4 regions of the Pseudescherichia vulneris genome follow, and region 3 is predicted to be linked to each of the others. Evidence: predicted binding sites of a transcription regulator. Region 3 holds the regulator's gene; each other region holds the start of a gene.
What was found. The regulator PurR, encoded in region 3, represses purine synthesis genes. The targets are predictions, from matches to a motif close to CANGCAAACGTTTGCNTG.
Positions count from the first base shown of each region.

Region 1: carA (glutamine-hydrolyzing carbamoyl-phosphate synthase small subunit) is a predicted target of PurR. The motif match lies at 2,070-2,087, and genes of this name have one in related genera.
Region 2: purM (phosphoribosylformylglycinamidine cyclo-ligase) is a predicted target of PurR. The motif match lies at 795-812, and genes of this name have one in related genera.
Region 4: pyrD (quinone-dependent dihydroorotate dehydrogenase) is a predicted target of PurR. The motif match lies at 2,366-2,383, and genes of this name have one in related genera.

Region 1 is NZ_LR607338.1:4,134,981-4,138,471, forward strand. It holds gene carB (carbamoyl-phosphate synthase large subunit) at 1-683, opposite strand, end outside; gene carA (glutamine-hydrolyzing carbamoyl-phosphate synthase small subunit) at 702-1,850, opposite strand; gene dapB (4-hydroxy-tetrahydrodipicolinate reductase) at 2,305-3,126, opposite strand; gene FN633_RS17185 (alanyl-tRNA editing protein) at 3,285-3,491, opposite strand, start outside.
Region 2 is NZ_LR607338.1:3,138,717-3,142,207, reverse strand. It holds gene upp (uracil phosphoribosyltransferase) at 14-640, opposite strand; gene purM (phosphoribosylformylglycinamidine cyclo-ligase) at 867-1,904, shown strand; gene purN (phosphoribosylglycinamide formyltransferase) at 1,901-2,539, shown strand; gene ppk1 (polyphosphate kinase 1) at 2,705-3,491, shown strand, end outside.
Region 3 is NZ_LR607338.1:473,694-477,184, reverse strand. It holds gene punC (purine nucleoside transporter PunC) at 1-626, opposite strand, end outside; gene punR (DNA-binding transcriptional activator PunR) at 762-1,673, shown strand; gene purR (HTH-type transcriptional repressor PurR) at 1,704-2,729, opposite strand; gene cydH (cytochrome bd-I oxidase subunit CydH) at 3,027-3,116, shown strand; gene FN633_RS01850 (MFS transporter) at 3,298-3,491, shown strand, end outside.
Region 4 is NZ_LR607338.1:1,559,347-1,562,837, reverse strand. It holds gene FN633_RS06415 (YcbX family protein) at 1-559, shown strand, start outside; gene zapC (cell division protein ZapC) at 556-1,092, opposite strand; gene pyrD (quinone-dependent dihydroorotate dehydrogenase) at 1,261-2,271, opposite strand; gene pepN (aminopeptidase N) at 2,431-3,491, opposite strand, start outside.

The sequences.
Region 1 (3,491 bases), 3.7 Mb from region 3:
CAGTTATCGTTCTTATCGCGCACCACCTCCATCTCATACTCTTTCCAGCCGATCAGCGACTCATCAATCAGCAGTTCGTTGGTTGGAGAGAGATCCAGACCGCGGGCGCAGATCTCTTCGAACTCTTCGCGGTTATAGGCGATACCGCCGCCGGTACCGCCCATGGTGAATGAGGGACGAATGATGCACGGGTAGCCGACGTCAGCGGCAACCGCCAGCGCCTCTTCCATGTTATGCGCAATGCCGGAACGGGCGGTATCGAGGCCGATTTTCTTCATCGCGACATCGAAACGGCGGCGATCTTCGGCTTTATCAATCGCGTCGGCGGTTGCGCCAATCATGGTCACGCCGAACTCTTCCAGCACGCCCTGACGCTCCAGCTCCAGGGCGCAGTTCAGCGCCGTCTGGCCGCCCATGGTCGGCAGCACCGCATCCGGGCGCTCTTTTTCGATGATTTTGCGCACCACTTCCCAGTGGATAGGCTCAATGTAGGTTGCGTCCGCCATCTCCGGGTCGGTCATGATGGTCGCCGGGTTGGAGTTAACCAGGATGACGCGGTAACCCTCTTCACGCAGGGCTTTACAGGCCTGAGCACCGGAGTAGTCAAATTCGCAGGCCTGGCCGATAACGATCGGGCCTGCGCCAAGGATCAGGATGCTTTTAATATCTGTACGTTTTGGCATGGTCTTCTCGGCTCCTGATTATTTGGCGGTAGAACGGTAGTGCTTAATCAATTCGATAAAGTGGTCGAACAGCGGCGCAGCATCGTGCGGGCCTGGGCTCGCTTCCGGGTGCCCCTGGAAGCTGAACGCTGGCTTATCGGTACGATGAATACCCTGCAGGGTACCGTCGAACAGCGAGGTATGCGTTACGCGCAGGTTAGCTGGCATGGTCGCCTCATCCACTGCAAAGCCGTGGTTTTGCGCCGTGATCATCACCGTGTTGTTATCAATATCTTTAACCGGATGGTTACCGCCGTGGTGACCAAACTTCATCTTCACGGTTTTGGCACCGCTCGCCAGGGCCAGCAGCTGATGGCCGAGGCAGATCCCAAACACCGGAATATCGGTAGCCAGGAAGGCCTGGATAGCGTCGATGGCGTAGTCGCACGGGGCCGGGTCACCGGGGCCGTTGGAGAGGAAAATGCCGTCCGGGTTCATCTTCAGCACCTCTTCTGCCGGGGTCTTCGCCGGGACGACCGTCAGGCGGCAGCCTCTGTCCACCAGCATACGCAGGATGTTGCGCTTCGCGCCGTAGTCGTAAGCCACCACGTGGAACGGCAGCTCCTCTTCTTTTTTCGCTTCCGGCAGCTCACCGGCCAGCGTCCAGCTTCCCTGAGTCCAGCTATAGGATTCAGCGGTAGACACCTCTTTCGCCAGGTCCATGCCGTTCAGGCCGGGGAACGCTTTCGCTTTCTCCAGGGCCAGCGCCGCATCCGGGCTATCGCCAGCGATGATGCAGCCGTTCTGAGCGCCCTTCTCGCGCAGCAGACGGGTCAGCTTACGGGTATCGATATCGGCAATGGCCACGATGTTATGGCGCTTGAGGTAAGAAGAGAGGTCTTCGGTGTTGCGGTAGTTGCTGGCAATCAGCGGCAGGTCACGAATAATTAGGCCTTGCGCGTGAACCTGGGACGCTTCTTCATCGGCTTCGTTAGTGCCGACATTACCAATATGGGGATAAGTAAGAGTGACGATTTGGCGGGAATAGGAGGGATCAGTAAGGATTTCTTGATAACCGGTCATTGAAGTATTGAAAACGACTTCCCCAACCGCCGAACCTGTTGCCCCTATGGCCCGACCGTGAAACTGGGTTCCGTCTTCCAGAACCAATAGCGCTGACTTAATCAAAACACCCTCCAGAGAATATTCACTCACTTTATTTGCATATTAATTCATATTGAAGCCACAAATCAATGCAAATCTGCTTACCGGTGTATTTTTGGCAAACGGCGGCATTCTAGAGACAACCTTGATGAAAGTCTACCACCCGAGCCACTTTTTCTTGGTTTTTTGCAACCCTGAGAGATAAGCTGCACATTAACATGCAAAAAAGCGAGCTAAATTGCAGAGGAAAACGCTTGCGCGCATCTATCAATTTCACTTTTTTATACGCAGCGGTAAAAACAGGGTTGAAGGAGGAGAATCTGGCGATTTTCACCAAAAACAGAGAGAAGAAACACTATTACAGCCATTTAAAACCATAAATCACATTAAACAGATAAAATAATGGGGCAATAAAATATTGCCCCATGCAATCAAAGCATTGCGATCACAATAACCACATCACGATGGGTAATAAATGCTACAGATTGTTGAGATCCAGCACGTCACGCATATCAAAAAGTCCGTCATTCTGTGCTTTAAGCCACAAAGCAGCCCGAACGGCACCGTTAGCGAACGTCATACGGCTGGAGGCCTTATGGGTAATCTCAATGCGCTCGCCCACGTCGGCAAACATGGCGGTGTGCTCGCCAATGATGTCGCCTGCGCGAACGGTGGCAAAACCGATGGTGCCCGGCTGGCGCTCACCGGTATAGCCTTCGCGACTGTAAACGGCGCACTCCTTCAAATCTTTATCTAGCGCGTGGGCGATAGCTTCACCCATGGCCAACGCGGTACCCGACGGAGCATCAACCTTATGGCGATGATGCGCCTCAATAATTTCAATATCGGTGTAGTCGCCCATCACCTTCGCCGCTTTCTCCAGCAGCTTAAGCATGACGTTGACGCCAACGCTAAAGTTAGCGGCAAAAACAATGCCAATGGTCTCTGCCGCGTCGCTGATAGCCTGCTTACCTGCCTCGTCGAAGCCGGTAGTGCCAATGACCATGCCTTTGCCATGCTGGCGACAGAACGCCAGATGGGTCAGGGTGCCTTCGGGGCGGGTAAAATCGATAAACACATCGAAATCGTCTTTCACCGCTTCAAGGCTACTCTGCACCGTCACGCCTGATTTGCCCGCGCCCGCCAGCTCTCCGGCGTCGCTGCCCAGCAGGGAAGAACCCTCCCGCTCCAGCGCCGCACCCAGCGTTACGCCATCCATGTTTAGCGCCGCCTGGATCAGCTGGCGGCCCATGCGCCCACCTGCGCCCGCAATGGCAACGCGAATTTGTGCTTCGTGCATAGTTGTGCTCTTTTGTTAATGAAATGCTATAAATCGCCTTCAGATTAACCAGCCCGCTAACGGGCCGCCAGCCGAAAACGCCGATAATTAGAATTTAATGATAAACGTCGGAAAGTATCAGCAAAAGACATGATTGCTGCCTGAGCGGCAGCAACAGGCTATGGCAGGAGATAACTGATGGTAAGCTGGCCTTTCTTCTGTTTTATGCTGCCAATCACCAGCTTATCAATATTTCGCAGGTCAGAAACATGCGTACCGCCGCACAGATAGGCAGGCAGATCGCCAAAGCGAACCTTACGGCGATCGCTTTCGAACGCCACGTGGCGCAGTAGCCCGGCACTTATCCATGTCTCAATGCTTGCCAG
Region 2 (3,491 bases), 2.7 Mb from region 3:
TTCATTTATTCAATTACTTGGTACCAAAAATCTTGTCGCCGGCATCGCCGAGACCAGGAATAATGTACCCGTGCTCGTTAAGCCCCTGATCGACCGATGCGGTATAGAGTTCAATATCTGGATGCGCCTTCTCCAGCGCGGCCACGCCTTCCGGGGCGGCAACCAGCACCAGCACCTTAATGCTGGTGCAGCCCGCTTTTTTCAGCAGGTCGATGGTGGCGATCATTGAGCCGCCGGTCGCCAGCATCGGGTCAACCACCAGCGCCATACGCTCGTCGATGTTCGATACCAGTTTCTGGAAGTAAGGTACCGGCTCCAGGGTCTCTTCGTCGCGGTAGATGCCGACCACGCTGATGCGCGCGCTCGGGACGTGCTCCAGCACGCCTTCCATCATGCCCAGGCCAGCACGCAGGATCGGCACCACGGTAATTTTTTTACCTTTGATCTGCTCGATTTCCACCGGGCCGTTCCAGCCTTCGATGGTCACCTTCTCGGTTTCCAGATCGGCGGTCGCTTCATAGGTCAGCAGGCTGCCTACTTCTGAGGCGAGTTCACGAAAGCGTTTGGTGCTGATGTCATGCTCACGCATCAGTCCCAGCTTGTGTTTGACGAGTGGGTGTTTTACTTCCACGATCTTCATACTCTTCTCCTTCCCCAGACAGTTGGCAGCCACAAAAAAAATCGCCGGATTATACCGCTTTTTCTCCGTTACGCTATAGGTAGCGGGTTGATCCCGATCAATCAGATTGAAAATCAGTATATCGCAACGATCTCTGAGAGCCATGAATAATGGACTCGCAAACGTTTGCCTTGACTGTTAGAATTGCGCCGAATTTTATTTCTATCGCCATGTGGGGATCCAAGCAGTGACCGATAAAACCTCTCTCAGCTACAAAGATGCCGGTGTTGATATTGACGCAGGTAATGCACTGGTTGACCGAATCAAAGGCGTAGTGAAGAAAACCCGCCGCCCGGAAGTGATGGGTGGACTGGGTGGCTTCGGTGCGCTGTGCGCGCTGCCGCAAAAATATCGTGAGCCGGTGCTGGTTTCCGGTACTGACGGCGTGGGCACCAAGCTGCGCCTGGCGATGGATCTCAAGCGTCATGACACGATCGGCATCGATCTGGTGGCCATGTGCGTTAACGACCTGGTGGTTCAGGGCGCTGAGCCGCTCTTCTTCCTCGACTACTACGCCACCGGCAAGCTGGACGTCGACACCGCTGCCAGCGTAATCAACGGCATCGCGGAAGGCTGCCTGCAGTCCGGCTGTGCGCTGGTCGGCGGCGAAACCGCCGAGATGCCAGGCATGTACCATGGCGAAGATTATGACGTCGCGGGCTTCTGCGTCGGCGTGGTTGAGAAATCGGAAATCATCGACGGCTCTAAAGTCACCGACGGCGACGTGCTGATTGCCCTTGGCTCCAGCGGCCCGCACTCTAACGGCTACTCGCTGGTGCGCAAAATCGTTGAGGTAAGCGGCTGCGATCCGGAAACGACCCAGCTCGACGGTAAATCGCTGGCGGATCACCTCCTGGCCCCGACCCGCATCTACGTGAAAAACATTCTTGAGCTGATTGCCAACGTTGACGTTCACGCCATCGCCCACCTCACCGGCGGCGGCTTCTGGGAGAACATTCCGCGCGTGCTGCCGGACAACACCCAGGCGGTGATTGACGAATCCAGCTGGCAGTGGCCTTCCGTATTCAACTGGCTGCAGCAGGCAGGCAACGTCAGCCAGCACGAGATGTACCGCACCTTTAACTGCGGCGTCGGCATGGTTATCGCCCTCTCTGCTCAGGATGCCGATAAGGCGATTGAGCTGATGAACGCAAAAGGTGAAAAGGCCTGGAAAATCGGTATCATTAAAGCCTCTGATTCCAGCGAGCGCGTGGTCATTGAATGAAAAACATAGTGGTGCTAATTTCCGGTAATGGAAGCAATTTGCAGGCAATTATCGACGCCTGCGCGCAGAAGAGAATTAACGCCACTGTCCGTGCGGTATTCAGTAACAAGGCCGACGCGTTCGGCCTGCAACGTGCGCGTGAGGCCGATATTGCGGCCCACGCCATTACGGCCGATCAGTTTGCCAGCCGTGAAGCGTTTGACCGTGAGCTGATGATGGAGATCGACGCCTACGCACCGGATCTGGTGGTGCTGGCAGGCTATATGCGCATTCTCAGCCCCGAGTTTGTCGCCCACTATCAGGGCCGCCTGCTGAACATCCACCCCTCCCTGCTGCCGAAATATCCCGGCCTGCATACCCACCGTCAGGCGCTGGCCAACGGCGACGAAGAGCACGGCACCTCCGTGCATTTTGTTACCGACGAGCTGGACGGCGGACCGGTGATCCTGCAAGCCAAAGTACCGGTATTTCCCGGCGACGGTGAAGAGGATGTGACCGATCGCGTCCAGACCCAGGAGCACGCGATCTACCCTCTGGTGGTGAGCTGGTTTATCGATGGCCGTCTGGCGATGCGCGAGGGTGCCGCATGGCTCGATGGCGTTCAGCTCCCCCCGCAGGGACACGCCGCCGAGTAGATCCTCTCTTGCCGGGCAGCCTGTGCCGTCCGGCAATAACCTCCGCATTATCAGATTACTGTCATACTTATCTGTCACAATTGGACAAGCTGTGGTAATTCTCACCATAATAAAGGCTGAGATGGATTTGCCACGTCCCGAGATTGAACCGGAGTGTGAGTTGTAATGGGTCAGGAAAAGCTATACATCGAAAAAGAATTAAGCTGGTTAGCGTTCAATGAACGCGTGCTGCAGGAAGCCGCCGACAAGAGCAACCCTCTTATTGAGCGAATGCGTTTCCTCGGCATCTACTCCAATAACCTTGATGAGTTCTACAAGGTGCGCTTTGCTGAGCTTAAGCGCCGGATTATCATCAGCGAAGAGCAAGGCTCCAACGCCCACTCCCGACACCTGCTCGGTAAGATCCAGACCCGCGTACTGAAAGCGGATCAGGAGTTTAACGGCCTGTATAACGACCTGCTGCTGGAGATGGCCCGTAATCAAATCTTCTTGATCAACGAACGCCAGCTCTCCGAGAATCAGCAAACCTGGCTACGCCACTACTTCAAACACTATCTGCGCCAGCACATCACGCCGATCCTGATCAACCGCGAAACCGACCTGGTGCAGTTCCTGAAGGATGATTACACCTATCTGGCGGTAGAGATTATTCGCGGGGAGAGCATTCGTTACGCGCTGCTGGAGATCCCGTCAGATAAGGTGCCGCGCTTTGTTAACCTGCCGCCAGAGACGCCGCGCCGCCGCAAGCCGATGATCCTGCTGGATAACATCCTGCGCTACTGCCTGGACGATATCTTCTACGGCTTCTTTGACTACGATGCGCTGAACGCCTACTCGATGAAGATGACCCGTGACGCCGAGTACGACCTGGTACACGAGATGGAATCGAGCCTGATGGAGCTGATGTCCTCCAGCCTGAAGCAGCGCCTCACTGCCGAGCCAGTGCGTTTTG
Region 3 (3,491 bases):
ACGTTTCCACAGTAAAAGCGGGAGCGTAACAGCAGCCCAAAGGTAACGGGCGTCGTCTGCGAATGGCGCTTTTTCACCGGTTTTTTAAGGCGCAGGGCAGGCAGCATCAGCAGCAGCGTGATGACAAACAGCACCATGAAGATTGTCTGCCAGTGGGAGTGAGCAAGGATCCAGCTCCCCAGCAGCGGCGCGAGGGCGGGTGACAATCCTACTAGCGGCATGATGGTGGCAAAAATACGGTTGACCCGCTGAGCCGGATAATAGTCCGTTACCAGCGTCTGCCAGCTGACCGCCGCGGCACAGACTCCTACGGCCTGAACAAAACGCAGCACCAGCAGCGTGGTGCCGTCGCGAACCCACAGCATGCCGATGCAGCCGAAAGCAAACAATCCTAGCCCACAGAGCAGTATCGGCCTGCGGCCAAAGCGATCGGAGAGTGGGCCCCATACCAGCTGGGCAAGGGCGAAACCGGCCAGAAACAGGCTCAGGCTGGCGCTTACGGCCGATGCAGGGGTGTTGAGATCCTGCTGAATAGCGGTAAACGCTGGCAGATACATATCCGTTGCCAGAAAGCCCAGCACGCTTAATCCCGCTAGCCAGACTAAAAATCCTTTACCAGGTAACATCATCACTCCTTCTTATTATCTTTTACACGACAGGTGAACAGCACAGATCACAAAGCGGCAAAGTGTAGGCAGTGCATTCCCGCTTGTGAAACGGTAATATTTGCGTGGTGCATTCAAATTTTTTGCAGGCAGAATATGTGGTCAGATTACTCCCTTGAAGTGGTAGATACCGTTGCCCGTACCGGCAGCTTTAGCGCCGCCGCCCATGAGCTGCACCGGGTTCCCTCTGCTATCAGCTACACGGTTCGTCAGCTGGAGGAGTGGCTTGCCGTGCCGTTGTTCGAACGACGTCATCGGGATGTCGTATTGACCCCCGCAGGCAGCTGGTTTTTGCAGGAGGGGCGGTCTGTCATCAAAAAAATGCAGGTCACCCGGCAGCAGTGCCAGCAGATAGCCAACGGCTGGCGCGGTCAGCTCGCTATTGCGGTAGATAATATTGTGCGTCCCGAGCGCACCCGGCAAATGATCGTCGACTTCTACCGGCACTTTTCAGACGTGGAGCTGCTGGTGTCGAAAGAGGTATTTAATGGCGTCTGGGATGCGCTGGCCGATGGGCGCGTGGAGCTGGCCATCGGGGCGACCCAGGCCATACCGGTGGGCGGGCGCTTTGCCTTTCGCGATATGGGAATGCTCAACTGGCGCTGCGTGGTGGCCGCTCATCACCCGCTGGCGGGCAGGCGTGGCCCGCTGAGTGACGATCTTCTGCGCGGCTGGCCATCGCTGGTGTGGGAAGATACCTCCCGTCTGCTGCCTAAAAGGATCACCTGGCTGCTGGACAACCAGCGGCGAATGGTGGTGCCGGACTGGACCTCTTCAGCAGAATGCCTGAGCGCCGGACTGTGCATCGGTATGGTGCCAGGCCATTTTGCGCGGCCGTGGCTCGATCGCGGCGAGTGGGTGGAGCTCCAGCTGGAAGAGTCGTTTCCGGATGCTGCTTGCTGCCTGACCTGGCAGCAAAACGATAATTCCCCCGCGCTGGGCTGGCTGCTGGACTATTTAGGCGATAGCGAAACGCTTAATCGGGAGTGGCTGCGGGAGCCTGAGTAACCGGCTCCCGAGGTTTTTAGCGGTGCGATCTTAACGGCGATAGTCGCGGAAGGGACCGTCAGCGACCGAGCGGCGCTCGATCAGTCGAGGATGAACCTCAATCGACTGGGACTCTTCACGCTTATTCACGATGCGATCCATCAGCATATTAAAGGCGGTTTCCCCCAGCGAGTCTTTGGGCTGGTGGATGGTAGTCAGTGCAGGGGTGAAGAACCGGGCGTTACGCACGTTATCATAGCCGATTAGCGAGACATCCTGTGGCACGCGCAGCCCCATCTCGTCAACGGCGCAGAGCGCGCCCATCGCCATCACATCGCCGCCGCAGAATACGGCAGTAGGGCGGTGCGATTGGGAGAGGATCTGCTGCATCGCGCGGTAGCCGGATTCAGGTTCAAAGTCGCCCTGTACAATCCAGTTCTCCGGCACGCTGATCAGCGCCTCTTCCATGGCTTTCATAAAACCAGCCAGACGACCCGCGCCGGTATTGCGCTCAAGCGGGCCAGGGATCACGCCAATCTCACGATGGCCGCGCTCGACCAAATAGCGACCAGCCATATACCCGCCTTCAAAGGCGTTATCGATCACCGAGTCAGTAAAGTCTGCTTTTGCCTCACCCCAGTCCATCACGACCATGGGGATATGGCGATACTCCTCCAGCATGCTCAGCAGCGGGGCGGGGTACTCGGAACACATCACCAGCAGGCCATCGACGCGCTTCTGCGCCATCATCGACAGATAGGCACCCTGCTTCTCCAGGTTGTTCCAGGCATTACCCAGGATCAGGGTGTAGCCTTTTTGGAAGCAGTTCTTCTCTACCGCCTCGATAATCTCGGCAAAGTAGGGCGCTTCGCTGCTGGTCGCCAGCAGGCCGATCGATTTGGTATGGTTAACCTTCAGGCTGCGGGCCACGGCGCTGGGTGAATAGTGCAGCTCTTTAATGGCTGCCCATACCGCGTTACGCGTCTCTTCTGCCACAAAGCGAGTTTTGTTAATAACATGTGATACGGTTGTGGTGGAAACGTTTGCTCGTTTCGCTACGTCTTTTATAGTTGCCATTCAATGTCACTCCAAACCACGACGTAAGCTCCTGAAAATAGTGTAGGTAAACGTTTGCCTCTACTCAGCCTGCACGCAACTTTTGGGGATGCGATTCGCCGGGAAAACGACACGGAACGTCAGGAGGGGTCTATGGCCGGTACGCGAATAAATTTAGCGTGGAATTTTGTCTTATCTTGATGAAAAGGGGAAGCGTTAAAACGCATATCACCCCAAATCAAAGAAGATTTTTGCCCATAAATGTGTAAAAATGCGCAAGCTCACTTTTTGTGGGGTAATAAGAATGGAGAGAAATTGATGAGTGCAGATCTGAAGTTTTCCCTGATGACCACCGTTGTTGTGCTGGGCCTGATTGTTGCCGGTGCGCTGACCGCTGCGTTAAATTGATTCAGTATGAGGGAGAGTCCTCTCCCTCTGCTTGTTATCTCCGCTACTCCCCTGCTAATTGTTAGCAAAATGGCAATAAACTTTTGTTAGTTTGATAACTTCTGTTTTTTTGTGATAAATGTCATGCTTTTGGCTTCTGTGACGGTGTCGCCTGTCGACACGGCAATTCTGGAGTCAAAATATGAAAATCAACTTTCCCCTGCTGGCCCTGGCGATAGGGGCATTTGGCATCGGTACCACCGAGTTCTCCCCGATGGGCCTGCTGCCGACGATCGCTCGTGGGGTAGATGTCTCTATACCGGCAGCGGGAATGCTCATCAGCGCCTACGCCATTGGCGTGATGGTGGGGGCCCCGCTAATGACGCTGCTGCTCTC
Region 4 (3,491 bases), 1.1 Mb from region 3:
AGAAGATACCTGGAAAACCGTGCGCATCGGCGAAGTGATCTTTGACGTGGTCAAACCCTGTAGCCGCTGCGTATTTACCACCATCAGCCCCGAGCGCGGCCAGAAACACCCGGCCGGTGAACCGCTGCACACCCTGCAACAATTCCGCACCGCCGTCGATAGTGGCGACGTCGATTTCGGCCAGAACCTGATCGCCCGTAACAGCGGCGTGATCCGCGTTGGTGACGAGGTGAGCGTGCTGGCGAGCGGTCCGGCGAGAGTGTACGGTGCAGGGGAGCCGGTTGAGACGCTGGAGATTGAGAAGCAGGCAGCGTCGACGGTGACCATTGGCTGGCAGGGAGAGACCTTTATGGGAAATAACCAGCAGGTGCTGCTTGAACAGCTGGAGAGCCAGGGGATCCGTGTGCCCTACTCTTGCCGAGCCGGGATCTGCGGCTCCTGCCGCGTACGTCTTGTAGAGGGGGAAGTGAGCGCCCTGAAGCAGTCCGCCATTGGCGACGACGGCACCATTCTGAGCTGCAGCTGTATTCCCAAAACGCCGCTGGTGCTGGAGCCTTAAACCGCCTGCTCCAGGCTATACATCTGGGGCAACGGTCGCATACGATCGTTCATCACCTTGATCGCATCGCCAAGCTGCATCGTACGCCCGGCAATCACCACGCCGGGCTGGGCCAGCAGGCAGAGCGTAGCGTTATCACCCGGCTCGACGACCAACAAATTGACCTGCTCGGCGGTATCACTGAGCCAGACGCTGGCGGCTTCGCCCAGATCGGGCTGCCAGCTGTCGCCGTAGGAGTGGAAGTGCCAGCTTTTTGGCATCTGCGGCTTGAGAAAACGGATCGCCACCAGCGCATTCAGCACCAGCTCGGCCCGCTGCTCCCGAGAGAGTTCAAACTCGCGGCAACGCTCCTCAAAGGAGAAGTAGAGGGCGGCATCATCCACGCAGAAACCAGAGGGTGCGAACGCGTCTGGCGTCAGCATCCGACGGGCGTAACGGGAGCGAAATAGCATCCCATTGGCGAGATCGAGCATCATTCGATCGTGCTCTTCGTCGTAATACCAGCGCCAGTTATCGTCAGGTTTGATTCGCATATTCCTCTCCGCTCCCCCTTAAGCGTCCTGCTGCTTTTGTGTCCGTTGTTACCGTTCCGCTTATCACAAAATGTCAATAATGAGAACGTTTAAATAAACAACAACGAGGGGAATATAAAACAACCAGGGCCGGAAATAAAGCCCTGGTTAACATTTAGACGTAAAGGATTAGATGTGGGTAACGATCTCTTTAATCAGCGGCGGGCCTTTAAATATAAAGCCGGAATAGATCTGCACCAGCGTCGCACCGGCAGCTATTTTCTCCCGCGCGGCGATAACGGAGTCGATTCCGCCGACGCCGATAATCGGCAGCAGACCGTTCAGCTCCTGCGCCAGGCGGCGAATAATTTCGGTGCTTTTTAGCTGTAGCGGACGGCCGCTTAAGCCTCCGGTCTCATTACCGTGTTTCATTCCCTGCACCAGCCCTCTTTCGAGCGTGGTATTGGTGGCGATCACGCCATCAATATTATGGCGAACCAGGCTATCGGCCACCTGAATTAACTCCTCAACGGAGAGATCGGGAGCAATTTTCACCGCCACAGGGACATATTTATGATGAATATTCTGCAGCTCGTGCTGCTTATTTTTGATGGCGGCGAGCAGATCGTCCAGCGCCTCACCGTATTGCAGCGAGCGCAGGCCCGGGGTGTTTGGCGAGGAGATATTAATCGCAATGTAGCCCGCGTAGCGATAGACTTTATCCATACAGATCAGGTAGTCATCTTTCCCCTGCTCTACCGGCGTATCTTTATTTTTGCCGATATTAATGCCCAGCACGCCGTCAAAATGGGCTTTTTTAACGTTCTCAACGAGGTTATCCACGCCAAGATTATTGAACCCCATGCGGTTAATTAATCCCTCGGCCTCGACCAGGCGGAAGATACGCGGCTTGTCGTTACCCGGCTGCGGGCGCGGCGTCACGGTGCCGATCTCAATCGAGCCAAAGCCCATTGCGCCCAGCGCATCGATGCACTCACCGTTCTTATCCAGACCCGCCGCCAGACCCAGCGGATTCTTAAAGGTCAGCCCCATGCAGGAGACCGGTTTGTGCGGCACGCTCTGGCGTACCAGCGCGGCTAAAGGCGTGCCGGAAATACGGCGTAATTGCTGAAACGTCAATTCATGAGCGCGCTCAGGGTCGAGCTGGAAAAGGGCTTTACGAACGAAGGGGTAGTACATGAACTCTCCTGGATTCCCGGTGTGCAAACCGGGGGCGTATTATCTGCGATTGCGCGGCGAAAGGGAATTGACCTGAGGCAAATAATTCAGCTAAAACGCAAACGTTTTCCTGGAGAGGGTAAAAAAAAACCGGGCAGCGTGCTGCCGCCCGGCGATCTATTAGGCCAGCGCCTTAGCGATCTTCTCGTAGAGATCGCCCGAGAGGTTTTCCAGACCTTTCAGCTGCTCCAGCGCGGCACGCATCTGGGTTTGACGCCCTTCATCGTAACGTTTCAGGCGGATCAGCGGCTCAATCAGACGCGACGCCACCTGCGGGTTACGGCTGTTAAGCTCGGTCAGCATCTCAACCATGAAACGGTAGCCGCTGCCGTCTTCAGCATGGAACGCCGCCGGGTTGCTGCCGGCGAATGCGCCAATCAGCGAGCGCACGCGGTTTGGGTTGCTGAGGGTAAAGGAGCGGTGGTTAAGCAGGCCGCGCACGGTCTCCAGCACGTTGCTGGCCGGGCTGGTGGCTTGCAGAATAAACCACTTATCCATCACCAGGCCGTCCTGATGCCACTTATCATCGTACTCCTGCATCAGCGCGTCACGGCACGGCAGCTGCGCCGCGACGGCGGCAGAGAGCGCCGCCAGCGCGTCGGTCATGTTGTCCGCGGTGTGATACTGCTGAGTAACCAGAGCATCGCCCAGCTTCACGTCGCCAAACGCCAGATAGCGCAGGCAGGTGTTGCGCAGCGAGCGCTTGCCGATATCCGCATGTTCAACCCGGTAGGCATCGAGCTTATGCGCGTTGTAGACCGCAAGGAACTCGTCGGAAAGCTCGGTCGCCAGGGTGCGGGTCAACGCCTCGCGGACGGCAACGATCGCCACCGGATCGATGATGTCGAACAGCTCGGCCATTTCGCCTGGAGAAGGCAGGGTCAGGATCTCTGCCGCCAGCGCCGGATCGATATCCGCATCCAGCAGGATTGCCCGGAAGGCGTCGGCCACGTGCAGCGGCAGCGACAGCGGCTGGCCCTGCTGTTGGCGAGCCACGTTCAGCTTGATGTAGGTGGTCAGCAGGCTCTGGGCCGCGTCCCAGCGGGAGAAGTCGTTGCGCGCATGGCGCATCAAGAACGTCAGCTGCTGATCGCTCCACTTATACTCCAGCTTCACCGGCGCAGAGAATTCGCGCAGCAGGGATGGCACCGGCTGGAAGTAGACCTTATCAAAGACAAAGG